2 linked regions of the Catellatospora sp. TT07R-123 genome follow. The protein of the gene in region 1 interacts with the protein of each later gene in a pairwise test. Links are inferred from orthologs where the notes say so. Each region holds a gene or a part of one and is shown on either strand. Other genes may lie near its edges. The genes, in order: Cs7R123_RS03585 and Cs7R123_RS24835.

Evidence for each region.
Region 2: the proteins of Cs7R123_RS03585 (region 1) and Cs7R123_RS24835 interact in binary tests that used the Escherichia coli proteins (3 or more experiments, as listed by UniProt). The link is inferred for Catellatospora sp. TT07R-123 from one-to-one orthologs.

The regions. Positions count from the first base shown.
Region 1 is NZ_BNEM01000001.1:833,671-848,178, forward strand. Bases 7,179-10,144 are described here. They hold Cs7R123_RS03585 (cell wall metabolism sensor histidine kinase WalK), read right to left. Parts: upstream 9,402-10,144; coding sequence 7,956-9,401; downstream 7,179-7,955. Other genes in these bases: Cs7R123_RS03575 (phosphatase PAP2 family protein), read right to left, coding at 7,179-7,185; Cs7R123_RS03580 (response regulator transcription factor), read right to left, coding at 7,291-7,968; Cs7R123_RS03590 (hypothetical protein), read left to right, coding at 9,510-10,085; Cs7R123_RS03595 (ABC transporter ATP-binding protein), read left to right, coding at 10,082-10,144. Outside these bases: Cs7R123_RS03540 (ABC transporter permease), read right to left, coding at 1-1,046; Cs7R123_RS03545 (ABC transporter ATP-binding protein), read right to left, coding at 1,043-1,783; Cs7R123_RS03550 (sensor histidine kinase), read left to right, coding at 1,984-3,195; Cs7R123_RS03555 (response regulator transcription factor), read left to right, coding at 3,192-3,845; Cs7R123_RS03560 (BlaI/MecI/CopY family transcriptional regulator), read left to right, coding at 3,960-4,334; Cs7R123_RS03565 (hypothetical protein), read left to right, coding at 4,421-5,107; Cs7R123_RS03570 (hypothetical protein), read left to right, coding at 5,451-6,149; more of Cs7R123_RS03575, read right to left, coding at 6,340-7,178; more of Cs7R123_RS03595, read left to right, coding at 10,145-10,825; Cs7R123_RS03600 (ABC transporter ATP-binding protein), read left to right, coding at 10,822-11,517; Cs7R123_RS03605 (FtsX-like permease family protein), read left to right, coding at 11,514-14,135; Cs7R123_RS03610 (ABC transporter permease), read right to left, coding at 14,132-14,508. UniProt on the Escherichia coli protein: Histidine kinase member of the two-component regulatory system CpxA/CpxR which responds to envelope stress response by activating expression of downstream genes including cpxP, degP, dsbA and ppiA.
Region 2 is NZ_BNEM01000002.1:1,050,982-1,065,397, forward strand. The notes cover bases 4,276-7,149. They hold Cs7R123_RS24835 (PaaX family transcriptional regulator C-terminal domain-containing protein), read right to left. Parts: upstream 6,247-7,149; coding sequence 5,305-6,246; downstream 4,276-5,304. Other genes in these bases: Cs7R123_RS24830 (endo-1,4-beta-xylanase), read right to left, coding at 4,276-4,968; Cs7R123_RS24840 (cellulose binding domain-containing protein), read left to right, coding at 6,499-7,149. Also shown: Cs7R123_RS24815 (DEAD/DEAH box helicase), read left to right, coding at 1-1,242; Cs7R123_RS24820 (Rrf2 family transcriptional regulator), read left to right, coding at 1,310-1,780; Cs7R123_RS24825 (alpha-N-arabinofuranosidase), read right to left, coding at 1,848-3,383; more of Cs7R123_RS24830, read right to left, coding at 3,484-4,275; more of Cs7R123_RS24840, read left to right, coding at 7,150-7,794; Cs7R123_RS24845 (SDR family oxidoreductase), read right to left, coding at 7,853-8,605; Cs7R123_RS24850 (TetR/AcrR family transcriptional regulator), read left to right, coding at 8,937-9,527; Cs7R123_RS24855 (hypothetical protein), read left to right, coding at 9,603-10,145; Cs7R123_RS24860 (M4 family metallopeptidase), read right to left, coding at 10,217-12,580; Cs7R123_RS24865 (alpha-lytic protease prodomain-containing protein), read right to left, coding at 12,679-14,037; Cs7R123_RS24870 (GNAT family N-acetyltransferase), read left to right, coding at 14,176-14,416. UniProt on the Escherichia coli protein: Negative regulator of the paaZ and paaABCDEFGHIJK catabolic operons. Binds the consensus sequence 5'-WWTRTGATTCGYGWT-3'. Binding of PaaX is specifically inhibited by phenylacetyl-coenzyme A (PA-CoA).

The sequences.
Region 1 (14,508 bases):
CAGGTCAGGTCGATCCGCCGGATGCGCAGCACACCGACGGCTCCGACCGCGGCCGCCAGCAGCAGGTAGACGGCGAGCTCGGTGTACTGGAACCGCCAGAACCGCCCCGCCGGCTGATACTCGACCTGCTGGCGCAGCCCGAGCCGGTTGATGGCCTGGTCGCATTCGGCCAGCGACGCCGTCGCCGAGACGCACACGTCGGGAGCGGGCACCGCGCCGGCGTGGCCGCCGGCATCGACGGTGGCGACGTCGAGCAGCCACCCGCCACCGACGTCCACGGGGCTGGAGACCAGCAGCATGCCCTGGTCGAGGTGGAGGTTCTGCGGCATGCTCGGCTCAAGCTGCAGCTCCACCACCGAGTGCGCGGGCGGTGCGTAGTCGGCTCGGATCATGGCCGGTATCAGCAGTTGGACACCCAGCAGGACCGCGGCGGTGACCGCCATCGCCGCGATGGTCCGCCGGGCGAGCACTCCCACGGTGGTCCCGAGCAGGAACGCGAACAGGGCGTAGCCGACCGGCGCCACACCACGGGCGCCGAACACCAGGGGTGCGAATCGGTTGGGCAGGCTCAGCCCCTGGTCGTGTCCGGGCAGGGCGCTGGCCAGGTCCAGCGGCTGCGACCACCAGGACACGGCGAGGCTGAGCAGTGCGGCCGTCCCCGCTGCGGCCAGGCCCAGCATGAGCAGTTTGGCGGCAGTCCACCGCATCCGGGTGATGCCCTGGCTCCACACCACTCGCAGCGTCCTGGCTTCCAGCTCGCGGGCGACCAGCGGCGCGCCCCAGAACATGCCGATGAGGGCGGGCAGCAGGTACAGCGCGACGATCGCGGCGTAGAAGACCGCCAGCGCGGGCTGGAACCCGTTGATCGCGGCCGCGAACTGCGTCTGGGCACGCTCGCAGGTGTCGGTGCACGCGGCCAGGCCGCTGGCGGCGAAGGCGTCGCGCACGCGGGCTCCGGTCGCCGCCAGTGCCACGGCCACGGCGGCGACGAAGCCGAGGGTCGCGGCGGCCTGGACGCGGAACTGGCGCCAGGTGAAGTACATCATCGCTGCTCCTGCGGGAACTGGCTGCGGCCCAGCGCGAGGTGGCCGAGCACGAGGGTTTCCAGGTCGGTCGCTGACGCCTCGGTGAGCAGGTCGGGCACGGTGCCTGCGGCGGCGACCTGCGCGGCGCTCAGGACGATGAGGTAGTCGCAGCTGACGGCGAGGTCGGAGACCACGTGCGAGGACAGGACGATGGTCGTGGCGTGTTCGGCGGTGGCCTGGCGGAGGGCGTCGAGGAACTCCCGTCGGGCCAGCGGGTCGAGGCTGGCGACGGGCTCGTCCAGCAGCAGCAGCTCTGGCCGTTTGGCCAGCGCGAGCGTCAGTGCGAGCTGGGCGCGCTGGCCACCGGACAGGGTGCCGACCCGGTCGGTGGGGCGCAGGTTGAGCTGGGCCAGGCGGTCGGCGGCGAAGCGCTGGTCCCAGCGGCGGTTGAGGCGGGCGCCGAGGGTCAGGTGGTCGGCGACCCGCAGGTTGGTGTAGAGGGGTGCGTCCTGGGCGACGTAACCGACTCGGGCGGTCTGCCGCGCGCTGCCGGCCGGGGTCTGGCCGAGGACCTGCACATGCCCGGAGGTCGGGCGGATGTGTCCGGCGGCCAGCGACAGCAGGGTCGACTTCCCGGCGCCGTTGGGGCCGACCAAGCCCACCGTGCGGCCCGCCGGGATGGTCAGGTCGCAGTCGCGCAGCGCCCACCGTCCCCGATATCGCTTGCTCAGAGCACGCGCATCCACTGCAACGTCCATGGTCTTCTCCTCGCGGAAGTGCGCCGTCTGCGGCGCTCCGGACGGCGCGGTACCGCCCGGATGCCCACCCTGCCGGGGTGGTGCCGGCCGTGGCGTCATGCCGGCGACCCGAGTTACCAGCCCGCATAAGGCCTGGGTATGGCCGCGTCGTGGTACCTGGGTCTGACGCCGTCGGTGGCCTGCGCGGCTACGGTGTGCCCATGGATCCGCGCCCGCTGCTGCCCACCACCGTCAGACAGTGGGTCTTGCTGGACACGGTCGTTCTGCTGCTGAGCAGCCTCGTGGCCACGACGGCGCTGGCGGCGTCGGTCAATCCGCTGCCACCCGCCGTCCACGTCCCGGGTACCGGCCCGGCGTGGATCGCCTATCTGGTCGCGGTGCCGGTGATCGTCGCCGCTGCGTTAAGACGGCTGCTGCCGCCTGCGGTGTTGGTCGCGGCGTCGGTCGCCGGTGCGGCGGTGATGTTCGGTGTGCCGACCGCGGCCCCCGCGGTCGCCGCCCTGTACCTGATCTACCTGGTGCCGGCCCGTCTGGCCACCGGCGCAGCTGTGGCAACCCTGGGCGCAGCCGTGCTGATGTGCGTGGTCCGGTCGACGTACCTCGGTGTCGGGTTGTCCGCCGGGTCGTGGCTGGGTTCGTCGGCGATGGCGGCGCTGCTACTGGTGGTGGCGTGGACGCTGGGCTACGGTGCCGACCGGCAGCGCCGCTACGCCGCCGTCCGCCAGCAGCAGGCAGTCCAGGCCGCCCACGAGCAGCTCGCCCAGCAGCGGCAGGCGCTGAGCGAGGAGCGGCTGGAGATCTCCCGCGAGGTTCACGACGTGGTCGCGCACACCTTGGCCGTGATCGCGGTGCAGGCCGGGGTCGCCAATCACGTCGCCGGGCAGCACCCGCAGGAAGCCCGGCGCGCACTGCAGACGATCGAGGAGACCAGCCGCGGTGCGCTCGCGGAGATGCGCCGCCTGCTGGCGGTACTGCGTCCTGACCGCACTCCTGCCGACACCGGTCCGATGCCGGGCCTTGCCGACCTCGGCGATCTGGTGGACCGCAGTGCGCAGGCCGGGCTTGCCGTGACCGTGCACACCGACGGCAGCCCTCCGTCTGGCCTGCCGGCTGGTCTCAGCCTGGCGGTCTACCGCATCGTGCAGGAGTCCCTGACCAACATCATCAAACATGCCGGCCCGGCATCCTGCACCGTGCGGCTGTTCTACCAGCCGCAGGAGATCACCGTGGTGATCAGCGACGACGGGCGGGGCGGACTGCCCGCGACCTCCGGCCACGGCCTGGTCGGCATGCGCGAGCGGGTCGCCATGTACCGTGGCCGGTTCGTGGCCGGGCCCCGGCCGGAAGGCGGTTTCACCGTGACGGCGGTGCTGCCCGTACCCGCAGGTTCCGATCCCGGGGCGGGCCGGTGATCCGGGTCCTCGTCGTCGACGACCAGGCCCTCGTCCGGGGCAGCTTCCGGCTGTTGGTCGACACCGCACCGGACCTGGCCGTGGTGGGCGAAGCCGCGACCGGGCTGGAAGCCGTCGACGCCGCCCGCCGCCTGCGGCCCGACGTGGTACTGATGGACGTTCGCATGCCCGACCTCGACGGCATCGAGGCCACCCGGCGGATCATCGCCGACCCGGTGACGGCCGAGGTCAAGGTGCTGGTCCTGACGACGTTCGACATCGACGAATACGTGTTCGGCGCGTTGCGGGCCGGCGCCAGCGGTTTCCTGCTCAAGGACACCCGGCCAGGTGACCTGCTCGACGCCATCCGAGTGGTGGCAGGCGGCGAGGCACTGCTGGCGCCGACGGCCACCCGCCGCCTGATCGAGCAGTTCGTACGGCACGCCCCGCAGCAGCCGGCATCGGTCGAGCTGCCCGACACCACCGAGCGGGAACGCGAGGTCCTGGCTCTGGTCGGGGCGGGCCTGTCGAACACGGAGATCGCGCAGCGGCTGCACATCAGCGTGTCGACGACCAAGACCCACATCGGTCGGCTGCTCATGAAGCTCGGCGCCCGTGACCGCGCCCAGCTGGTCATCATCGCGTTCCAGAGCGGCCTGGCTCGACCCTGACCGCAGCGATACCGCACAGGTCCGCCGTACCGGGACGTCGCCGTGCGGTTTTTGGGCACCACCGGTGTCGGCGGTACGGTTCAGGCAGGCCGACGACGGGACAGGGACGGGTACATGAACAGTCCGCCGAAGAGGCGCGGCGCCGGACAGCTCGAGCACGAGGTCCTCGCGGTGCTGTGGGCCGCAGCCCAGCCGCTGACCCCGGCAGAGGTCGCCACCCAGCTGGACTCGGGCCTGGCCTACAACACCGTGCACACGATCCTGACCCGGCTGCAGGAGAAGGGCCAGATCAGGCGCGAGGTGATCGAGGGCAGGGCAAGGTACAGCCCGGTTCAGGACGCGGCCGCAGCCGCGGCCGGGCAGATGCGTGCGGTGCTCGACAACACCTCCGACGACCGTGCTGTGGTTCTTGCCCGCTTCGTCACCGATCTGGATCCGGCGGACGAGGCGGCACTGCGGGACGCTCTCGACCGCCGCCACCGCCGATAGCCGCAGCCGCCCGCCCACGGCTGCCGTTTGCCCTGCCTCGCCCGCTGGGGATTGCCGACTGCCCCGCTGCTGACTACTGTCCGGCCGTGATGATCCGTTGGATCCCCGCCCTTGCCGTGCTCGGTATCGTGCTCGCGATCCTGGGCGCGGTGCTGTTTCCCGCCGCGCTCGGCGGCGGCGGCCTGTTGGCGCTGGGTGGTGCCATCGTGGCGCAAGCAGCCTGCGTTCTCCTGACCCGGATCGGGCCGCTGTCCCCGCGGCGCGCGGATCCGGTGGTGATCCGTATCGGCGCCGTCACCGGGGCCGTCACCGGTCTGCTCTACGGAGGCGAGATCGTCTCCGAGTACGTCAGTTCGGCGGTCACCGACGCCAGCGTCGCACTGGGGTGGGCCATCGTCGGAACGCTTGTCGTCTCGTCGATGGTCGCAGCGGCGGTCGCCACCGTGCGGCTGCGTTCGATCCGGGCCGGGCTCACCGCCGCGGCCTACGCCGCGATCGCCGAGTACCTGGTCTGGTATCCGTTCGTGCTCGGCGCCTACTACGCGATGAGACACAGCGCCAGCTTGGAACGTGTATGGCGCGCCGAGGGAACCTACCTCGACTTCGCCCGCAGCGGCATGTCCGACATCCGCGCCTTCGTCATGCAGGATTTCTGGGGAGCGGGATTCTTTCACCTGGTAGCGGGGCTGATCATCGCCGGTCTCTTCGGCACGTTCGCCACGCTGGCCACGCGGGTCGCGCAACGATTGCTCACCTCACCCGCCGCCCCGTAACCGGCCGGCCCGGCGTCGTCACACGCCGCCTGGTGTCGGCGTACAGACAAACGTGCACAGCCGCATACGCGACGACGTACACAAGGGCCCGCCCTTGGCAGAGCGTCCGCCTAACTCCGCATTCGTTGGCTGAGAAGCACTCACGTCAGCACGCGGGCTCATGATCGTGACTGTCGGTAGCCATCAACAAGTGAGTTCGAGGGCTGGCACGACTTGCGGAACATCCGCTTCTGCCGATGAGTGGATGTCGCTTTAGATGATCGCTCACTGTGGCTGTATTTCAGTGCTCGCGTACCTTCGTAAGCAACAACAAAGGACCCTTTACCGGAGACGAGTACCGCGTATGACAGTCGACCAAGCGCCCGCTGATGCCGCTGCTGGGCGCTCGCTTGCCGATGCACTCGCTGCGCCCCTGCTCGGCGCCTACCGGGCAGGCGGCTTCGGTCTGGCGTTCCTGCTTCTCGGTGCCACGATCCTGACCGGTGCCGGGTTCGTTGACCGTGGACCGGTCACCTACGTGCTACTCGGCATCGGCATCCTGCTGGTGCTCATCCCCTGCTACTTCTTCTTCATCAAAGAAATACGGCCTATCGACCGGGCTCGGAAGGCCGTTGTCAGCAACGAGGAGCTGATCAACCAACTGCAGCAGGCAGCCGTTTCCGCCGCGCAGCTGGGCCTGATGCTGCAGGCAGTGGTGTACAAGCACTCGCGAGATGTCAACGCGCTGCTCAACCTAACCCGGTCGCAGCTGCAGCACATCCCGTTCGGTCTGGCCAGAAAACTCGCTGACCAGCCTGCCTTGGTCAACGCTGACGCGCTTGCCGCGGGTGTGGTGTCGTTCTCGGAGCAGGCCGAGGAGGTGCTTCGCGAGATCAACGCGGCAATCGTCGAGGCTGACGCGGCCCGGCTGCGCAAGTACATCGATGAGGCCGACAAGCTCAAAGCGTCGATACGAGCGGTTCTGACGGCCCGCAACGAGCTGGCCGCCGAGGCGGCCGATGGAGTCGGGGAAGACGAGCCTGAAGCACCTATTCCTGCCTGACCAGGGATGTTACCTGGCTTCTATGTAGCGGCGCTGGGCGGGGCGCCCGCCGAAACCGTGCTTGGCGAAGGTGGGTCAGTGGACTCGTTCTCATCGCCAGTCCTTCTACCTTGTGCACGTTGTGGCGTACGCACCTGCGTAAGTTGACCCTGTACGCCGACACCTGGCAAGTCCTTCAGCCGGCAGCAGGTCACGTGAGGGTCGCGCCCATCCGGCCTTCAGGGCGTGCCACCGCCGCGCGGCGTTCGCGCCTGGCGCGCACCAGCATGGCGGCCAGTGCCACGGTCGTCAGCCATGCCGCGCCCAGAGTCCATCCGCCGATCACATCGCTGAGGTAGTGGACGCCCAGGTAGATCCGCGACAGCCCGACGGCGCAAGCCAGTGCCGCGGCGCTGAGCCAGGCGGTGGCCTGGATGCGGCGGTTGTCGGTGGCCATGGCGACAAGCCAGGCGAGCATGCCGAAGCAGGCGATCGAGCTGCCGGAGTGTCCGGAGGGGAACGAGTAGCCGCCTGCGGTGACGAGCCAGTCGAGCGGGTCGGGCCTCGGCCGCGAGATGGTGATCTTTATCAGGGCCACGAGCAGCTGGATGCCCGCGCCGACGGCCACGGCGAGCAGTACGGGCCGCATGCTGCGTCGGCGTACGGCGACGGTGACGGCCACGACGGTGAGCAGGATGATCAGGCTGGCGGCGGAGCCGAGGTCGGTGATGCCGGTGGCCAGGATGTTGAGCGGTCCGGTGCGGTGGGTGACGGCCCAGTGGGTGACCGGGTCGTCGACGACGGTGAGGTCGTCGCGTTCCAGGACGCCTTCGGCGATCTCCGCGAAGGTGAGGGTGAGGGTGAGCAGCAGCGTCGCGGCGGTGGCCAGTAGCAGCAGCGGGGTCGGGATCCGCCGGGCCGGCCAGGTCGGTGTGGTGACCGTGCGGGTCCAGCGCGTGCGGGCGCCGCGTAGCACCGGGGTCGCCGCCAGCGTCGTCAGGTAGGCCAGGGCGATGAGGACGGCCGCCGCCCCGGCGCCCGCGACGTTGGCCAGCATCGGTTCTCCCCTGCTCGTGGCGGCCACGGCCGGTTCCACGCCTCACCTCGAATCCGTTCACCCTACACGGTGTAGTGGTCTGCTCCGGTGGTGCTGGAGGTGCTGTCAGCCGCCGGTCGGGTGCAGGCGGTAGCCGGCGCCGCGGACGGTCTCGATCGCGGCGCGCCCGTAGGGCTGGTCGATCTTCTTGCGGAGGTAGCGGACGTAGACCTCGACGATGTTGTCGTCGCCGATGAAGTTCATGTCCCAGACGTTGTCGAGGATCGCGCGCTTGGAGACGACGTCGCCGCGGTGGCGCATGAGGAACTCCAGCAGCGCGAACTCCCGGGGCGTGAGGACGATCTGGTCTTGGGCGCGCCTGACGGTGCGCCGGGCCGGGTCCAGGCTCAGGTCGCCTGCGCTGAGCACGGTCGGCCGTTCGCGTAGCCGGCGGCGGGCCAGGGCACGCAGGCGTGCCAGCAGGACCACGAAGGAGAACGGTTTGGTGAGGTAGTCGTCGGCGCCCAGGTCGAGCGCGTCGGCCTGGTCGTACTCGCCGTCCTTGGCGGTGAGCATGAGCACCGGCGTCCACACCTGCTGGGCGCGCAGGCGGCGGCAGATCTCGTAGCCGCTGAGCCCCGGCAGCATGATGTCGAGCATGATCACGTCGTAGGGGTGTTCGGTCGCGGCCCACAGCCCGTCGTTGCCGTCGTGCATGACGTCCACGGCGAAGCCTTCGCCGACCAGCCCTTCGCGCAGCGTCTCGGCGAGGCTGACCTCGTCTTCGACGATCAGGATCCGCATGTGGAGCCGTCCAGTGGAGAGACGACGGCAGTGGCGGTGGTGGTGCGCATCGGGAGTCTGATGTGCAGCGCGGCGCCCCCCAGGTGGGAACTTTCGGCGGTGACGGTGCCGTCGTGGTCGTGGACGATGTCGCGGGTGATGGCCAGGCCCAGGCCCGCTCCCCCATCCGTGCGGGTGCGGCTGCTGTCCAGCCGGACGAAGCGGTCGAACGCGCGGTCGCGGTCGGCGGGCGCGATGCCGGGTCCGTCGTCGGCCACGACCAGATGGGCGGTGGTCGCGTCGGCGCGTACGGTGATGGCGATCCGGCTGCGGGCGTGGCGGGCGGCGTTGTCGCACAGGTTGGCCACGGCCCGGTCCAGGTGGTGGGCGTCGCCGCGGATACGCACGGGTACGACATCGGCGCTCACGCGCAGGTCGGGATGCTGGTGCTGTAACCGGTCGCGGTGGATGTAGGCGATGTCGTCCAGGTCCACGTCTTCGCGGCGGGCCGCGGCCATGCCGTGCTCGTCGGTGCGGGCCAGCAGCAGCAGGTCGGCCACCAGGCGGCTGAGCCGCTCGGTCTCGGCCTGCAGGCGGGCGACCTGAGTGGCGCCGGCGGTGCCGGAGGCGGCCAGGACCTCCAGCCCGACCTGCAGGGTCGTGAGCGGGCTGCGCAGCTCATGGCTGGCGTCGGCCACGAACCGGTTCTGCGCGTCAGCGGAGTCCTGCAGCCGTTCCAGCATCGTGTTCATGGTTTCGGCCAGGGCGGCGACCTCGTCGCGGGCAGCGGGCACCGGTACCCGGGCGGTCAGATCGCGGGCGGTGATGCCGGCGACCCGGCGGCGGATGGCTTCGACCGGCCGCAGCGACCGGCCGACGAACACGAACACCGCGATGCCGACTACCAGCGCCAGCAGCGGCGCGCCCACCAGGATCGTCCTGGTCACGGCCTCGATGCTCTCGTCGACGGGCCGCAGGGACTGGGCCGCGACCACGGTCCGCACGCCGTCGTCGGTGGCCACGGCGGTGGTGACGGCACGGAAGGCGTCTTCGCTGCCAGGGGTGAGCCGCAGCTGCTCGTGGCGGACTGCGCCGACCACCGGACGGGCCGCGGTGATCGGCGGTTTGCCGGCCAGGACCGCAGACGCGGCCACGACGTCACCGGCGGGGTTGAGGACCTGCACGATCGTCTGGTCGCCGGGGGCCGGTCGCAGCGTCTGCTCCAGCAGTGCCGGGTCGCCGGCCCGGATCGCGGCGACGACCTGGTCGGCGCGCTGGGTCGCGGCGGAGTCGATGTTGCCGGTGAGCATCAGCTGGGCGGTGAGCACCATGGCCGCGCCGGCGACGGCCACCGCCACCGCGACGACCGTCGCGGCGGCAAGCGCCGACCGGATGCGGATGCCGCCCAGCCGGGCACGCCATGACCTGGCCGGGACGCGGTGGTCGGAGCTCATCGTCGCAGCGTATGCCGGTATCGCTGAGTGCCCGCTGAACAGTGGCCGCTGTGGCCGGTGTGCCGTCTTCAGGCTGGTCTAAGCAGACCGGGTCTAGTTTCGCCGGTCATGGAGATCACTCGGATCAGGCGACGTGCCTGGCTCGCCGCGGCTGCGCTGCTCCTGGCCACCGCCGGTTGCGCGACCGCGCCGTCGACGGCCACACCGGCTGAGAACAACCCGATCGGCGACATTCCCGACAACCAGGTGTTCGTGGCGTACACACCGCCGGAGGGCGGCTACACCGTGAAAGTGCCCGAAGGCTGGAGCCGCACGGAGGCCGGCGGAGCGGTGCGGTTCACCGACAAGCTCAACACCATCGTGCTGCGGTCCGAACCGGCCCAGACCGCGCCGGACGCGGCATCCGGCCGAGCCGACCTGGTCGAGTTGCAGCGCACGGCCAAGAACTTCACGCCCGGCGAGGTGAAGACGGTCGACCGGAAGGGCGGAACGGTGCTGCTGGTGACGTACCGCGCCGACGCACCCGCCGACCCGGTCACCGGAAAGATCATCAACGATGACGTGGAGCGCTACCAGTACTTCCACGCCGGGAAGATCATCAGCATCACCCTGTCCGGACCGCACGGCGCCGACAACGTCGACCCGTGGCGCATCGTCACCGACTCGCTGGCGTACACGCCATGACCGGCGCGGACACCGAACGGCAGCGGCGCTGGCCGGCCCCGGTCCCGCAACCGCACCAGGTCGTGCTCGCGCACCGGTTGCACCGCTTCTTCCGCGCCGCCGGGGAGGAGACCCAGGCCCTGGCCGGAGTCTCGTTCGCCGTCGAGGCCGGCGAGCTGGTCGCGGTCGCCGGGCCGTCCGGATCGGGTAAGTCGACGCTGCTGGCGCTGCTGGCGGGGCTGGACGAACCGGATGGCGGCACGGTGTTCGTGGCCGGGCAGCCGTTGAGCCACCGTCCCGAACCCGAACGCGCACGGATCCGGGCCGCGTCCATCGGCGTGCTGTACCAGCACGGCAACCTGCTGCCGCACCTGACCGTCGGGCAGAACCTGCGCTTCGCCCGCAAGCTCGCCGACGCCCGCACCCGCGTACACGTCGACGTCCGGCTGCACGCGGCAGGCATCGCCGGCCTCGGCGACCGGATGCCCGCACAGTTGTCGGGCGGACAGGCCACCCGCGCCGCGCTGGCCGTGGCCATGGTCAACGACCCCGCGCTGCTGATCGCCGACGAACCCACCGCCGAACTCGACACCGACAGCGAGCAGCAGCTGCTGGACATGCTGACCGACACCGCCCGCGCCGGGACCGCGGTAGTCGTCGCCACCCACAGCCCGCGCGTGCTCGGCGCCTGCGACCGGGTTCTGCGGCTGCATGACGGGCGGCTGGCCACGACGGCGGCTCATGGGGAGACGGACCGATGACCGCCCTGCCGCAGCAGTCGGCGACGCTGTTCGCGGCCGCGCGGGCCGCCTGCAGGTTCGGGCCGGTACACGCGGTGCGGGAGGCGACCTGCACCATCCGCGCCGGGCAGCAGACAGCCCTCACCGGCGTGTCCGGGTCGGGCAAGTCGACGCTGCTGCACCTCATCGCCGGCCTGCAGGCACCCACCTCGGGCGGGATCTCCTGGCCCGATCTCGGCGGTGATCCGCGCCGCGACCACACCGCCGTCGCGATCATCTTCCAGGCGCCGAGCCTGATCGACGCCCTCGACGTCCGGCAGAACGTCGCGCTGCCGCTGCTGCTGTCCGGCAGCGCACCGGATCCGGCTGCCCGCGCCGCGGACGCCGCGCTGCGGTCCCTGGGTCTGACGCAGCTGGCGGCACGGTTGCCGGTCGAACTGTCGTCCGGTCAGGCCCAACGGGTCGCCATCGCCAGGGCGCTGGCGATGGCCCCGAAGCTGATCCTGGCCGACGAACCGACCGGCCATCTCGACCACGACACCGCCGTACAGGTGGTCGCGACGCTGCGGGAGACCGCGACCGCGACCGGCGCGGCGCTGCTGATCGCCACCCACGATCGGGACATCGCCGCGCAGCTGCCGCATCGCTGGCACATCGACGACGGCAACCTGTGCACCGAACCCGGTTCCCGCACGGCAGGAGACGGACTGTGATCACGTTGTGGCTGCGGGGCCTGCTCCGCCACCGTCCCGGCCGGACGGCCGGTGCCGCCACCGGTGTCGCCGCCGCGGTGGCGCTGCTGGCATGCCTGGGCATGTTCCTGGCCGGGTCGCAGGCCAGCATGACCGCCCGCGCCGCCGCGCGCATCGCCGTCGACTGGCAGGTGCAGGTCACCCCGGGCAGCGACCCGGCCGCCGTACGGCAGGCCGTGGCCGCTCAACCAGGCACCGTCACCACCGCCGCAGTCGGCTATGCCACCGTGCCCGGCCTGTCGGCGACCACAGCTTCGACGAACCACCGCACCGGTCAGGCAGTCGCGCTCGGGCTGCCCGACGGCTACCGCGCCGACTTCCCGGGCCAGCTGCGCACCCTCGCCGGGTCAGACCAAGGTGTCCTGCTCGCGCAGCAGACCGCGGCGAACCTGCACGCCGTGCCCGGCACCACCATCACCATCACCCGGCCGGGTCTGCCCGACGCGGCCGTCACCGTCGCCGGAATCGTCGACCTGCCGCAGGCCAACGCCCTGTTCCAGACCGTCGGCGCACCCACCGGCGCGCAGCCGGCAGCACCCCCGGACAACGTGCTGCTGCTCCCGGCAGCCGACTACGCCGACCTGATCGCCCCGATCGCCGCGGCCGACCCGTCGGCACTGTCGGTGCAGATCCACGCCACCCGCGACCACCACCTGCCCCGGTCGCCGGCCCAGGCCTACCTCGCCGACACCCGCGCCGCCCAGCACCTGGCAGCGGACCTGGCCGGCGGCGGCCAGGTCGGGGACAACCTCGCCGCCACCCTCGACGCCGCCCGCAGCGACGCCGCCTACGCCACGGTCCTGCTGCTGTTCCTCGGCCTGCCCGGCGCGGTCCTGGCCGCGACCGTCACCGCGATCATCGCCGCAGCCGGGGCAGCCTCACGCCGCCGCGACCACGCCCTGGCCCGCGCCCGCGGCGCGACGACCCGGCAACTGCTGAAGCTGGCCGCCGCCGAGACCCTGCTGATCGCCGCCTGCGCCACCGTCGCGGGACTCGCCGCCGCAGCAGCGCTGGGGCAAGCCACCACCGGCGACCCCAGCTGGGGCGCCGCACCCGCCGACGCCGCCCTGTGGTCAGCCGCGGCCGCAGCCGCGGCACTGGTCATCGCACTGGCAGCGGTACTGCTGCCGACCTGGCGGCAGGTACGCAACGACACCGTCCACGCCGCCTACACCACCGCACCCGCACACCGGCTGCCCCATCCGGCACTGATCGTGCTGCTCGCCGTCGCGGGAGCACTGATCTGGCATCAGACCAGCGGCACCGGCTACCAGCTGGTCCTCGCCCCCGAAGGCGTCGCCGCGATCTCGGTCGACTACTGGGCGTTCACCGCCCCGGCGCTGCTGTGGCTGGCCGCCGCCCTGACCACCTACCGGCTGACCCACACGCTGCTGGGCCGCGGCCGGGCGCTGACCGCCCTGCTGCGACCCTGGACCAGGCAACTGGCTCCGGTCACCGCCGCGACCCTGACCCGCAATCGGCACCTGATCGCCCAGACCGTCACCGTGCTGGCACTGACGCTGGCGTTCGCGGCCACGACCGCGACGTTCAACACCACCTACCGGGCACAAGCCGACGTCGACGCCAGGCTCACCAACGGCGCCGACGTCACCGTCACCACGACCGGCACCGCCGACCTGTCCGCCATCAGCGGGGTCAGTCACGTCGAACCCCTGCAGCACCGCTACGCCTACATCGGATCCGACCTTCAGGACATGTACGGCGTCAACGCGGCCACCATCATCGGCACCGGGCTGCAGGACAGCTGGTTCACCGGCGGCACCGCCGCCGACCTGATGCAGCGCCTGGCCCGGCAACCCGACGCCGTCCTGGTCTCCGCCGAGACCGTCACCGACTACCAGCTGCGCCCCGGCGACACGATCACCCTGCGGATCCCGTCAGCGGCCAGCACCCCGGCCACCGCCGTCTTCCACTACATCGGCACCGTCGCCGAGTTCCCGACCGCGCCCAAAGACAGCTTCTTCGTCGCCAACGCCGCCTACCTCGACCAGGTCGCCGACCCGCCCGCCAACCACACCTACCTGCTCACCACCACCGCGGCACCGCCACAGGTCGCCGCCACGGCACGCGACCGCCTGGGACCGGCCGCCACCGTCACCGACCTCACCACCACCGCCGCGAGCATCGGCTCCAGCCTCACCGCCGTCGACCTGGGCACCCTCACCACCATCGAGCTCTCATTCGCGCTGCTGCTCACCGCGACCGCCGCGGGCCTGCTGCCGGCGCTGACACTGACCGAGCGGCGGCGCACGTTCACCCTCGCGGCGCTGCTGGGGGCCAGCCGCCGCCAGCTGACCGGGTTCGTCGCCGCCGAAGCCTGCGCTATCGGGGTGCTGGCGGCGCTGTTCGGGGCGGGCACCGCGGCGGTGATCACCGCGGTGCTGCTGGCGGCGCTGACCGGGGTGTTCGACCCGCCACCGGACCACCCCCACGTCGCCTGGACGTACCTGGCTGTGGTCGTGGTGGTGACGGTGGTGAGCCTCTGCGCCGCCGCGGTGCTCACCGTCGTGCGGTGCGGGCGCATCGATACCAGCGTCATCCGCCGCGACGCCGGCTAACGCACCGACGGCCTGCGGATCACGTCGCGGGCCACCAGCTCCAGCACGACGATCACCGCGATCGTCTCGGCTGCCAGCAGCCCGACCAGCACGAGCAGCTGGGTGGCGCCGGCCTGGACCGGGCCGCCGCCGCCCAGCAGCACCCCGACGAACGCGCCGGGCAGCGTCACCAGGCCCACGGTCCGGGTCTGGTCCAGCGCCGGATGCAGGGCCTGCCCCACGAACGGCCGGCACAGTTCCCGTACCGCGTCCGGTTCGGTGAACCCGAGCGCCAGCAGGGCCTCGTATTCCCCGCGGCGGACCGTCAGGTCTTCCATGATCCGGCGGCCGGCCAGCGACGTCGCCGACATCGCTCCGCCGATGAGGATCCCGG
Region 2 (14,416 bases), on another replicon or contig:
CTGCCGCTGCACCCCGCGCTCGCCCGGACGTTGACCGACCACGGGCTCACCGTGCCGTCACCCATCCAGGCACGCTCGATCGCCGACGCCGTCGCCGGACGGGACCTGCTCGGCCGCGCGCGCACCGGCTCCGGCAAGACCCTCGCCTTCGGGCTGCCCATGCTGACCCGGCTGGCCGGACGGCGCGCGACCGCCCGCCGACCCCTGGCGCTGGTCCTGGTCCCCACCCGGGAACTGGCCGCCCAGGTCGGCGACGCCCTGGCTCCGTACGCCAAGGCGGTCGGACTGCGCAGCGTGACGGTGGTCGGCGGCCTGTCCCTCGGCCGCCAGAGCGACCAGCTGCGCGCCGGCGCCGAGATCCTGATCGCCACCCCGGGACGCCTCATCGACCTGCTCGAACGCGGCGCCTGCCGACTCGACGAGGTCGGCATCACGGTGCTGGACGAGGCCGACCAGATGGCCGACATGGGCTTCCTGCCGCAGGTCACCTCGCTGCTGTCGGCCACCGCACCGGACGGCCAGCGCATGCTGTTCTCCGCCACCCTCGACGGCGACGTCGACCGGCTCGTCCGCCGCTTCCTGAAGAACCCCGCGCGGCACTCGGTCGAGACGCCCGCCGTCGCGGCTGCCACCATGCAGCACCACCTGCTGCACATCGACGCGGCCGACAAGGACACCGCCACCGCTCACATCGGCGCCCGCGACGGCCGGGTGATCATGTTCGTGAAGACGAAGCACCGCGCCGACCGGGTGGCCCGGCGGCTGCTGGCCAGCGGTGTCACCGCCGCCGCGCTGCACGGCGGGAAGTCCCAGCCGCAGCGCACGCGCATCCTCGACCAGTTCCGGTCCGGCGCCGTCAACGCGCTCATCGCCACCGACCTGGCGGCCCGGGGAATCCACATCGACGACCTCGACCTGGTCGTCAACATCGACCCGCCCACCGACGCCAAGGACTACCTGCACCGCGGCGGCCGCACCGCGCGCGCCGGACGCAGCGGCACCGTCGTCACCCTCGTGGCCGACCACGAGCGCCGGGACGCCGCCCGCCTGCTGGCGGCCGCCGGGGTCAGCGCCCGGACGACTGCCGTACGCCCGCACGACCACGAGCTGTCCCGCATCACCGGCGCCCGGACCCCGTCCGGCACCCCCGCCGAGCTTCCCGCCGCCCCCGCGCGGCAGGCAGCCGAGGCCGAGACGCCCGGCACCCGCCGCACCCGCTCGCCTCGCCGCCGACACCGCTGACCCCTCCCCTACCAGCCCCCGGACACTTACTCGGATAGCCGCCATCCGCGATGCGTAGGATGGTGCGATGAAGATGTCCGGCGGCGTGGAGTGGGCGCTGCACTGCTGCTTCGCGCTGACGGCGGCCACCGAGCCGGTGCCCGCCGTCCGGCTGGCGCAGCTGCACGACGTGTCCCCCAGCTACCTGGCCAAGCAGTTGCAGGAGCTGTCCCGCGCCGGGCTGGTGCGCTCGGTGCAGGGCAAGGCGGGCGGCTACCTGCTCACCCGCCCGGCCGACCAGATCACGGTGCTGGACGTCGTGGAGGCGATCGACGGGCCCGCGGCCGCGTTCGTGTGCACCGAGGTCCGCCAGCGCGGCCCGCTCGCGACCCCGCCGGAGCAGTGCACCGCCCCCTGCGGCATCGCCAAGGTCATGTACGACGCCGATCGCGCCTGGCGGCAGTCGCTGCGCCAGGTGACCATCGCCGACCTGGCCCGCGCCACCGGCCCCGAAGCCGCCGCCGGCGTCCGCGCCTGGCTGTCCACCGGCCGCCCCTGACCCGCCCGCACCCGCCGACCGGATCGTCCGGGGAACGAACCCCGTCCGGCACCGCTCGGTGCGTGCGTCACGCTCGCGAGGCCGGCTCCAGCCGGATCACGTTCCAGGAGACCGGCGCAAGCAGGACCGCCACGCCGTCGCGGTCGCCCGAGATCGACGGGTTGGCTCGTGGCGACACCCGGTCGGGCTCGTCGGCGGTGTTGCGCGCGTACGGGTCCTGCGCCGTGAGCGTGGACGCCTCGACGATCCGTACCGAACCCATCGCCCGGGTGTCGATCGACAGCGACAGCGGCGTGTCCAGCGAGCGGTTCACCGCGAACACCGTGGTGCTGCCCGTGGCCGCGTCGTGGGTGGCGACGGCGTGCAGGGTGGGGACGTCGCCGTACTCGGCCGTCGGGTAGGCGGGTGAGGTCGGCTCCACGCGCAGCACGTCACCGGCGGCGTACCGGGACGCCTGGGCGAAGGGGTGGAAGGTGGTCTGCCGCCACGCCGCGCCGCCGGGCTCTGTCATGATCGGGGCGATCACGTTGACGAGCTGGGCCAGGCTGGCCGCCGTGACGCGATCAGCGTGCCGCAGCAGCGTGATGAGCAGGCTGCCGACGACGACCGCGTCGGCGAGGTGGTAGTGGTCCTCCAGCAGCCGCGGCGCCACCGGCCAGTCCGCCCCTTGCGGGGTCTGCGAGGCCGGCCGGTCCATGTACCAGACGTTCCACTCGTCGAACGAGATCTTGATGCGTTTGGCGGCGCGCTTCTTCGCCCTGATGTGGTCGGCCGTCGCCACGACATCATCGATGAAGTTTTCCATGTTGACCGCGCTGGCCAGGAAGCCGGCCAGGTCGCCGTTCTTCTCCTGGTAGTAGGCGTGGCAGGAGACATAGTCGACCAGGTCGTACGCGTGCTCCAGCACGGTCGCCTCCCACTGGCCGAACGTCGGCATCCCCGACCCGGAGCTGCCGCACGCCACCAGTTCCAGACCGGGGTCGACCATGCGCATCGCGCGGGCCGTCTCCGCGGCCAGCCGCCCGTACTCCTCAGCGGTCTTGTGCCCTATCTGCCATGGACCGTCCATCTCGTTGCCCAGGCACCACATCCGGATGCCGTGCGGCTGCCCGGCACCGTTGGCCACGCGCAGGTCCGACAGCCGCGTCCCGGACGGGATGTTGCAGTACTCCAGCAGGTCCACCGCCTCCTGGACCCCCCGCGTGCCGAGGTTGACCGCCATCATCGGTTCGACACCGGCCCTGCGGGCCCAGCGGACGAACTCGTCCAGGCCGAACGTGTTCGGCTCGGTGCTGTGCCAGGCGAGATCCAGTCGCGTCGGCCGGTCCCGGACCGGTCCGACACCGTCCTCCCAGCGGTACCCGGAGACGAAGTTGCCGCCCGGGTAGCGCACCGTGCTGACGCCGAGTTCTCTGACCAGCTCGATCACGTCGGTGCGCAGCCCGTCCGCGTCGGCGCCGCGATGTCCGGGCTCGAAGATCCCGGTGTACACGCACCGGCCCAGATGCTCCACGAACGCACCGAAGGTACGCCGCGACACCGGCGCGACCCGAAACGCCGGGTCCAGGGTCAGCCGCGCCGGGGCGGGTGCGAGTTCGGTCATGTCAGTCCTTCGTCGGTGGCCGGTCGGTCGCTGGTGCCCGCGACGTCGCCCCGGACCGGTGTGTCCCGGTCCGGGGCGACGGCTCACGGTTCGGCGTCGGTCAGCTGGCGCTCAGGCTGAAGCGCTGGTTGGCCTGGCCGTTGCAGTCGTAGAGCTGGACCTGGGCGCCGTTGGCGGTGCTCCAGACGTCCAGACAACGTCCGGACTGCGCACCGGTGATGGTGCCGTTGGAGTTGACGTTCCACTGCTGGTTGCTCTGGTTGTTGCAGCTGTAGATCTGGACCGCCGAACCGTTGCCGGAGCCGGCGGCGTCCAGGCACATGGAGCCGAAGACCTTCAGCTGCTTGCTGGAGGTGTAGGTCCACTGCTGGTTGCTCTGGCCGTGGCAGTCGTACAGCTGCACCCGCGTGCCGTTGGTCTGCGACGAGTTGGGCACGTCGATGCACCGGCCCGACTGCGCGCCCACGATCCGGTTGACGCCACCCGAGGGCGGCGGCGAGGAGGACGGGGCGGGTGACGGGGACGCCGTGGACGACGGCTGCGGGTTGGCCGCGTTGAGGGCGTTGAGGACGGAGGTGTACGCCGCCTTCGCGCCGCCGCCGCTGTTGAACAGCAGCGGGCTCTCGCTGGAGCGCCAGGAGTCGCTGTCCCGCACGCCCCACACCGTGATCCCGATGCAGCGGGACACGTTCATGCACGCCTGGGTGAGCCCCGAGTACTGCGACGTCGACGCGTTGGTCACGTCGACCTCGGTCAGGGCCACGTCCACGCCGAGGGCGGCGAAGCTGGACAGCGTGGTCTGGAAGTTGCCCGGCAGCGAGCTGCCGCCCGTGAAGTGGGTCTGCAGGCCGACGCAGTCGATCGGCACGCCCCGGGACTTGAAGTCCTGGATCATGCGGTACACGCCCTGGGTCTTGCCGTACGACCAGTTCTCGATGTTGTAGTCGTTGTAGCAGAGCTTCACCGACGGGTCGGCGTTGCGGGCGGTGCGGAACGCCACCTCGATCCAGTCGTTGCCGGTGTTCTGCAGGTTCGACTGCCGGCGGCTGCCGTCCTCGTTGAACGCCTCGTTCACCACGTCCCAGGCGGCGAGCTTGCCCTTGTAGTGGGCCATGACGCCGTTGATGTGATCGATCATCGCCTGGCGCAGGGAGCTGCCGGACAGGCTCTGCATCCAGCCGGGCTGCTGCGAGTGCCAGGCCAGGGTGTGGCCACGGACCTTCAGGCCGCGCTGGGTGGCCCAGTTGTAGATCTGGTCGCCGGAGCCGAAGCTGAACTGGCCCCGGTTGGGCTCGGTGGCGTCGGGCTTCATCTCGTTCTCGGCCGTCACCATGTTGAACTCACGGGCCGCGATCGTGGTGTACGTCGAGTCGCCGAGCCTGCTCGCGGCGATGGCGGTGCCGAAGTACCGGCCCGACTGCGCGGCGGCCGCGCCCAGCGTGCCGGCGGCGGCGCTGGCGTTCGGGATCACGGCCACGACCGCCAGGGTCGCGACCACGCCGGCCGCGCCGGCGAGGAAGACCTTGTGGATCGGCGATCGTTTCCGCCGGTCTGCGCCCTGATGCGCAGTGGGAGAGGCTGTCATCACGGTCTCCTTTCCTGGCCGGGGCTCACCTCGCTCCGGGCGGGGCGGGGCGGGCACCGGCATCGCGGGATTGATACCGACGCATGCTGCCACTCCCGACACCGCTCCGCAATGGCGACTTCCGAAAGCCTTCCGGAAGTCGTGTCCAAGAAATCCGTACAATTTGTCCGCTCGCCCGATCGCTCCGGACCAACTCCGTTGACGGTTATTCCAGTTCACAGGCATTATCAGGAAATCTTGACCAGAATCTCGCCACGATCGTCGACGTTCGACAAAATCCCGTAACACTCTCGACCATCATGGTTGCTCCGAAACTTCCGGAGCCGTATCGATAGCTCAGAGTGCGGACATCCGGGCGACGGTGTGAGCTCGGATGTCGGCGCCAGGGTGATCGCAAGACCTGCCGACCACGGTGCGCACATGCTCCTCGGCCTGCTCGGCCAGTCCGTCGTAGACGGCCGTGAACACCTCGCGGGCGCGGACGCGGGGCCAGTCGGCCGGTAGCAGCCCGATCGGCAGATGCGGATCCAGCAGCGGGATGCGTCGGTAGGTGTCCATGATCTCCGCCCGGGCCCGGACGGCCTCCGCCCCGGTGATCAGTCCGGCGCGGACGCGTGGGACCAGCGGGCTCCAGCGACGGTCGAAGGCCGCGTAGTGCCGGGTGATGGCGGCGATGTCCCAGGCCTCGATCGGGTTGCGGTTGGTCGCGGTCGCCAGCTCGACGTGGTCGGCGCGGAAGACGGTCATCGCGCCGAGCGGGACGGCGGCGAGCCGCTGCCTGACGGTCGGGTTCAACGCGTCCGGCGAGACCCAGAGCCCGTCGTACAGCGGCGCGAACCCGAGCCATCGCAGCTGGCCGCGCAACATCCGCCGCTGCGAGCCCTGCTCCTGGGGCAGGGTGAACGCGACCAGCGTCCAGCACCCGTCCCACGAATTCTGCGCCCCGAACCGGGCGATCCACGCACCGCCTGCCGACAGTTCGGCGGCGGCCTCCCGGGTCAGCCGGTAGGCGCTGTGCCGTCCGTTGCGGGAGCTCTCCAGCACGCCGCGGCGGGCCAGCCGGCTGACGGCCGTACGGGCACCGGCGGCACTGACCCCGGACTCGGCCAGCAGCGTCACGATGGCCGCGGTCGGCAGCCACGCACGCGTGGGCAGCGTGTAGTCGGCCACCAGCGTCGCCGTCAGCCCCTGCGCCGAGTTGGCCTCCTGGCGTCGCGGCAGGCGTGACCCGGCGGCGACGTCGGGGAAGATCTCCTCGATCTCGAACGGGCTTACCACGGCGGCTCCGGCACTTCGATGGACTCGATCCACGGCAAGGCAGGGCCATGATATGCGCGCCGCACCGTACGACGTCGCAATGCCGCCAGCACATCCGAGAGAGTCGATTGACACTTTTCTGCCCTACGGGCACACTACCTGTCACACGTCGTCGATGGAGCCCGACAACGTTCCGTGACCGGGTCTCCCGGTGCGCTGGGGCATGGCGCACCGGGAGGCTGCCCGGCGACCGTCCTCCGACGAGGGAGTGTCATGACAGGAACGTTCGGACCCCGCCTGCGCCGAGCCGCACTGGCGGGTCTGTTGATCACCGCGGTGGCCGGTGCCACGCTGCTGATACCGCGTTTGGCCGAGGCGGGCTCGACCGCGGGCTGCGGAAAGAGCCCGACGTTGACCAGCGGCGCCCGCTCGATCCAGAGCGGCGGCCTCAACCGCAGCTACATCCTGAGCATTCCGGACGGCTACAGCAGCACCCACCCGTACCGGCTGATCTTCGGAATGCACTGGCTGAACGGCACCGCCAACGATGTCGCCACCGGCGGACCCGACGGGTCGGCGTGGGCCTTCTACGGGCAGAAGCAGCTGTCGAACAACAGCACGATCTTCGTGGCGCCGCAGGGCGTCGACAACGGCTGGGCGAACACCGGCGGCCGGGACATAACCCTGGTCGACGACTTGACCGCACTCGTCGAGGGTGCCCTCTGCGTGGATACGAGCCAGGTCTTCGCGATGGGGTGGAGCTACGGCGGCTCGATGAGTTACGCCCTGGCGTGCGCCCGCCCCGCGGTCTTCCGCGCGGTGGTGGTCTACTCCGGCGCCAACCTCAGCGGATGCGGCGGCGGCACGCAGCCGGTCGCCTACTTCGGCATCCACGGCACCCACGACAGCGTGCTCAACATCTCCAACGGACGCTCGTTGCGAGACACCTTCGTCAGGAACAACGGCTGCACCGCGCAGAGTCCGCGCGAGCCCGGCCAGGCGAGCCTGACCCACATCACCACGGTCTACGCCGGCTGCCGATCGGGGTATCCCGTCCAGTGGGCCGCGTTCGACGGCGACCACACGCCCAGCCCGGTGGACGGAACGACCGCCACCAGCGGCATACGGACCTGGACCTCGGCCGCCGTGAACACCTTCCTGGCCCAGTTCTCCAGCGGCCCGCCCCCCAGCAGCCCGCCGCCGAACAGTCCGTCGCCGAGCAGCAGTCCGTCCCCGAGCAGCAGCCCGGCGCCGTCCACGCCGCCGCCCGGCGGCGGATGTACCGCGAGCTACAAGACGGTCAACTCGTGGCCGGGCGGCTTCCAGGGTGAGATCGCGGTGACGGCCGGCAGTTCACCCATCAGCGGCTGGACCGTGCAGTGGACGCTCGGCAGCGGTCAGACCATCACCCAGGTGTGGAACGGAACCCTGTCCGTGAACGGAACGACGGCGTCGGTCCGAAGCGTCTCGTACAACGGCTCGCTGGCGGCTGGCGCGTCCACCACGTTCGGCTTCCTCGCCAACGGAACTCTGTCGACTCCAGCACCGGTCTGCGCCAGCACCACCTGACATGCCCGTGCCGTACGGCGAGACGGGGCCGGGCACCACGCCCGGCCCCGTCCGCGGCTCAGCCGGCGGTGCGGGCGGCGAGCCAGTCGGCGAGGCTGATCGCGCCCAGGCGGGCCTCACCGAGCGGCACCAGCGACGTCTCCTCCAGCAGGGCGCCGAAGTAGCGCGCCGCCGGGTCGGTGACGACCGTCCGGGTGTCGTGCTCGGCGGCCAGGAAGCGCCGCACGAACTCGTCCTGGCCGTAGCGCTCCGGACCGGCGATGTCGACCGCGCCGCCGACCGGCGGCTCGGTCGCGGCCTCGGCGAGGGCGGCGGCGACGTCGTCGGCCGCGATCGGCTGCATCAGCGCCGGCGGCAGGTGCACGCCGTCGCCCTGGGTGGCCCCGTCGGCGATGGCACCGACGAACTCCAGGAACTGCGTGGCGCGCACGACGGTGTACGGCACCGGCCCCGACTTGATCACGTTCTCCTGGGCGACCTTGGCCCGCATGTAGCCGCTGTCCGGGATGCGGTCCGCGCCGACGATGGACAGGGCCACGTGGTGGCCGACCCCGGCGGCGGCCTCGGCGGCCAGCAGGTTGCGGGTGGAGGTCTGGAAGAACTCCAGCACGGCGCGGTCTTCGAAGGACGGCGAGTTGGTCACGTCGACGACCACGTCGGCGCCGGTGAGCACCTCGGCCAGACCGGTTCCGGCGACGGTGTCGACGCCCGTGCTGGGCGAGGCGGCCACGACCTCGTGCCCGGCGGCGCGCAGCAGCCCGCCGACCTTGGTGCCGATCAGGCCGGTGCCTCCGATGATGACGATCTTCATGATGGAGCCTCTCCATAAACTCGGACACTTTTCATCCGAGATCTTACTCGGACAAGATGAGTCCGAGTCAACGACGGGCGGCGGTGAGCCAGCCCACGGCGACCGTGACCGATTTGCCCGATAGTCGGACATTAGCGCCTGAGCGATGTCCAGGTCGGCGGTGTCGCGCACCGCGGTCACGCCGCAGCGGTCGAATCGCACCGGCAGCGCGACCGGCTCCGATCGTGACCCCGGTCACACCACAAACAGAATAACCATTCTCCTTGTATGGTGGGGACACGCATACAGAGCAGACATTCTGTTTGCGGCCGTCGACCACAGGGGAACCGCCGTGCCGAAACTGACCGACGCGCGTCGCGAGCTGCGACGCGACCAGATCATCCAGGCTGCCGTGCGCTGCTTCGTACGCAACGGCATGGACCGCACCTCAGTCGCCGACATCACCGCGGAGTCGGGCCTGTCCGCCGGCTCGATCTACGCCCACTACCGCAGCAAGGCCGAGATCGTGCAGGCGGCCGCGCAGGACGTGCTCGAACGCCGGCTGCGCACGCTGACCGCGGCCGCCGACGGCGCGCAGCCGCCGAGCCCAGCCGAGCTGATCACCCGGTTGGCCGCCGGGGTCGAGCGGGACGAGGCACGCGTCGGCCTCCAGGCGTGGGGCGAGGCGACCACGGACCCGGTCATCCGCGACATCGTCACGGACATGACCGACCGCTTCCGCGACCAGCTACAGGTCAGCTGCGCGGCCTGGCTGGTCGCGGCGAGAGGCCGGGAGCCGGGCGAGGCCCGCGCCGGGGCGGCGATCCTCGCGAGCCACCTCGTCGACGTCTACCTGGCGTTCCTGTTCCGCCGCGCGCTGCTGGACGAGGCTGCCCCGATCGATCTGCGGGCGATCACCGCCTTCGCCGACGCCGTCGCCTGACGGCCGACACCGCCGCACACGCGCCACGCCTTCGGCCACTGACCACTTCCGACCCCTCGCTGAGAAAGGCACCCCATGCTCGACACGCGCAAGCCGTACCTCGGGTTCAGGACCCTGGCGCTGCTGCCGATCGTCCTGTTCCTGCCCTCCGTCGTCTCGTTCGCCATCGCCGAACCGGGCGTCGTGTGGCCGGAGTACTCCGGCGTCTTCTTCCACCTGGCGATCCTGTTCCTGATCAACCGGATGGACGCGCCCGCCTGGGCCAAGGCGGCCGGTTACAGCTGGATCGCCCTGGACGTGCTCACCGGCATCATGTCCATCAACGAGGTGCCGTACGAGATCACCTGGCCCGTCCGCCTCGGCGGCCACGTCTTCGCGGGCCTGTGGATCCTGATGAGCTCGCTCAGCGCCCGCGACCGGGCCGTCCGCATCGTCGGCGCGATCACCGGCGTCTGGCTCGGCAGCTTCTCGTTCGTCGCGAACATCGCCCCCGAGCAGCTGCTCTACCCCGCCTCGATACTGATCATCGCCTGGTTCACGCTGCTCGCCACCAGGTATCAGCCCGCCGGCGACGCCGCGCCGACGCCCGCCGCCAGCCCTGCCGCCGCTCTGTCGTAGCTCTGTCCTGGCCGCACAGGCGGGACGGCCGCCCCCTGAAGTCGGGCGGCCGTCCCTCTCCCCACGCCGGACTAGCAGGCGCCCTGGTCGGACCAGACCGCCCACGAGCCGGGTGCACCGGGCTCCGCGCCGGTCGACCACCAGGTCGCCTTCCAGCGGTGCCCGTTGTAGGAGACCACGTCGTCAGGGACGTACGGCGTGGCCGAACTCCACGCGGGCAGCCCGCCGCAGCCACCGCCGCCGCCACCGGTCACCGTCAGGGTGAAGGTGGCGGTGTGGGTCGCGCTGGTGCCCGCACCGGTCACGGTCAGCGTGTACGTCCCCGCCACCGTGCTCGCCCCGACCGACACCGACAGCGTCGCCGAGCCGCCCGAGGTCACCGAAGACGGGCTCACCGACGCCGTGACGCCGGTCGGCGCCCCGGTCACCGACAGGTTGACCGCCTGGGCGCTGCCCGAGGTGGTGCTGGTGCCCACCGACGCGGTCGTCGAGCTGCCCGCCGCCACCGTCGCCGACGAGGGCGACAGCGACACCGCGAAGTCGTCGCCGGTCGGCACCGTCGTGACCGTGACCGTGTACGTCGCGGTGTGCGTGGCCGCCGAGCCGGTGCCCGTGACGGTGATCGCGGCCGAGCCGGCCGCCGCCGACGCGCTCGCGGTCAGGGTCAGCGTGCTGGAGCCGCCGGAGGTCACCGACGACGGGCTGAAGCTCGCCGTCACCCCGGACGGCAGGCCGCTCGCGGTCAGGGCGACCGTCTGCGCGCTGCCGGACGTGGTCGCGGTCGAGACCGTCGTGGTGACCGACGAGCCGCGCTGCACCGTACCGCTGCCGGGGCTGGCCGTCAGCGAGAAGTCGTTGCCCGGGTTCGCGGTGCACTGCGCCTCGCCGGACTGGGCGGGCACGCTGACCGCGTCCCAGGCCGCCTTGACCGTGCGGCACTCGGCCGACGACGCGCCAAACAGGTTGACCGCGGCCCGCAGGGTCGCGGTGCGCACGTTGACGTAGCGCCACGACGAGGTCTTCAGGTTCAGCGCGCCCAGGTAGATCTGGCCCGCCTTCTGGATGCCGATGCCGGTGACCGTGCCGCCGTTGCAGGTCGGGCTGGCGGGGTTGCCGCCGCTGCCGGCCGAGCCGTTGGCGGTCAGGTAGAACCAGTGGTTGTTCGGGCCCGCCGCGGCGTGCACCTCGGTGTTCGGGATCGACGCGGAGTAGCAGTTCGGGTCGCCGACCGCGGACGGGTTGTACATGTTGCGGATCGGGCCGTTGCCGACCAGGTCGACCTCCTCGCCGACGAGGAAGTCCGGCGGGTCGTTGGGGTTGTTGGCGTACGCCTCGGTCAGCGCGCCGAAGATGTCGCCGGTCGACTCGTTGATGCCGCCGTTCTCGTTGCCGGAGCCGGCGCCGCCGGGCGTGGTCTGGAAGATGGCGTGGCCGTACTCGTGCGCCACGACGTCGATCGGGGTGGCCTGGCGGTTGTTGGCCTGGTTGTGGCCGAAGTTGGTGTAGCTGCCGTTCCAGTACGCGTTGACCTCGTTCAGGCCGACCCGGGCCGGGAAGCCGCCCCCGTTGCCGTCGATGCCGCTGCGGCCCAGCCAGGCGCCGAGCATGTCCCACTCGCGCTGCACGGCGTAGAGCGCGTCGACGCAGCCGGTCTCCAGGTTGGTGCCGGAGCCGTTGCCCCACGCGTCGTCGGTGCCGGTGTAGGCGGTGCCGCCCTGGCCGCCGCAGCGCAGGCCCGGCCGGGTGTTGTCGGTCATGGACCACGACGAGCCGGAACCGCTGGTGGCGATGCTGACCTGGCCGTTGAAGTAGCCGTTGCCGGTGCCCAGCCGCACGTCGTCGCGCACGTCCAGCACGGTCGCGGTGGCCGCGTCGACGACCACGTGCAGGCGGCTGGGCGCCTGGCGCTTGGCGCCTTCGAGCACGACCTCGTAGGCGAGCCGGTCCCCGGTCAGCGTCGAGAAGACGACGAGCTGCGCGGCGGCGGCCCGGTCGACGCGGTCGAGCCGGCCACGCGCGACCGCGGTCGCCTTGGCGGCGGTCACCTTCGCGGTGGTGGTGGCGAGTTTGACGCCGCGCCCGATGGCGGAGGCGGTGTCGCGTACGACGCCGTCGCGGTCGGTGACCACGACCGCGTCGCCGCCGAGGACGGGCAGGCCGCGGTAGGTGCGCTCGTAGGCGACGTACTGGAGGCCGCCGGAGCCGGCGACGACGTTGCGGCGTACGAAGGTCTCGTCCGGGCCCTTGGCCAGGGCGTCGGCCCCGGCGGCGGCGATGCGGTCGGCGGCGGTCGCGGCGAGGGTGGCCGCGGTCGGGGCCGGGACCGGGGCGGCGGCGGGACTGGCCGCCGCGCCGGTCACGCCCGGCAGCACCAGGGCGAGACCCGCCGTCGCGGCGGTCGCCGCGAACGTGAGTCTGAGGCCGATGGATTTCACGAGGAGGTTCTCCTTCTGCGGGTGGTGTTTCGGGGTTGGGTGGCCGGGACGCCTGCTGGCGGGGAGGCGTCCCGGCCACCCGGAGGGGAGGATTCGTGCTAGCAGGCGCCGCGGTCGGCCCAGACCGCCCAGGAACCGGGCGCGCTGGGCTCGGCGCCGGTCGACCACCAGGTCGCCTCGTAGCGGCGACTGGCGTATGCGACGTTCGTGCCGGGCGCGTACGCCGTGGTGGCGCTCCAGCCGGGCAGGCCGCCGCAGCCGCCCGGGTTGCCCGGCGAGGTGCTGGGGCCGGGCGAGGTCGGCGGGGTGCCGCCGGTGACGGTCAGCGTCAGCCCGTAGGTCTGCAGGATCTCGTTGACCGGCTGGAAGTACGTCGTGCCGCCGGAGGTGCAGTCGCCCGACCCGCCCGAGGTGACACCCTGGGCCTGGTCACCGGCGATGAGCGAGCCGCCGGAGTCGCCGGGCTCGGCGCAGACGTCGGTCCGGATCAGACCGGTCACGGTCCCCTGCGAGTAGGTGACCGAGCTGTTGAGCGCGTTGACGGTGCCGCAGTGCCAGCCGGTGGTGGAACCCGACCGGCACACCGACGCCCCGACCCCGACCGCCTGCGAACCGGCGACCGAGACGGTGCCCGGGTAGCGGTTGACCTGCGCGCGGGGCGTGTTGCCGGCGGCGACCCGCACCCAGGCGTAGTCGTTGCCCGGGAAGCTCGACCCGGCGAAGCTGCCGCTGGGCTGGGTCGTGGTGGCGCCGGAGGTGCCGCAGTGCCCGGCGGTGACGAACCCGCCGGTGACCGCGAAACCGACCGAGCAGCGGGTGCCGCTGCCGATGTAGTACGCGTTGCCGCCGACGACGTCGATCAGCGGCCGGGGCTGCTCGGCGCTCGCCTCGAACCGGAGCGCCCCGCTGTCCAGCCCGCTGGCCGCCGCCCAGGCGCGGGCGGCGTCGAGGCCGCCGTCGCGGTAGAGGACCGCGACGGTGTTGGTGCGCACGTCCGGGTACCAGCCGGGCACCTCGCGCGGGGCCTGGGCGGCCCGGCGGTCCAGGCGTGCCGCCGCGTCCCGCAGCGCGGACTCGCTGCGCGCGACGAGGACCGGGGCGGCCCCGGCCGCGCGCACCTTCGCCGCGGCGGTGCTGCCGGTCACGGCGATGGTGAGCACCGAGGCGTCGGTGTTCAGGTAGGCGCCGCCGAACCCGGCACCGAGGCTGCGGCGCAGGCCGTCCTCGGTGCGGGCGAAGGCGGCTTCGCGGCCGAGGCGGGCCAGTGCCTGCTCGGGGTTGATGTGCAGGGTACGGGCCAGTTCGGACACCATGCCCCGGTCCGCCGCGACCTGGGGCGCCGCAGGGGTCGGGGCCGTCCCGGCCATGGCGGCCGGGGCGACCACCAGGGCGACCGAAGCGGCCACGCAGGCGGCCATACCGGCGGTCAGTGCCGCCGTCCACTTTCTGTCAGCCATGCAGGCGAATCTATGAACATACTTAACAGTTCTGTATTACCGAACGACTCCTACCGTTCATGTCGGGTCGGCCGCGCACGGGCAGCAACGCTCATGACCGCAGGCGACCGCGGGCGGCGTCTGGCAGACTCTCCGTCCGTGGACGATGTCGAGCTGAGCGCCCCCGGCCTGCTGCTGCGGCCCTGGCAGGACCAGGACGCGCCCGTTGTGCTGGCGGCCCTGGCGGACCCGGCCATCGCGCAGTGGAACTCGCAGGGCGTCACCGACCTGGAGGGGGCCGCCGCCTGGATCCGGTGGCGGGCCGACTGGAGCTGCGGAACCCGGATGTCGCTCGCGGTGTGCGATGAGGTCGGGACGCTGCTGGGCGCGGTGTCGCTGA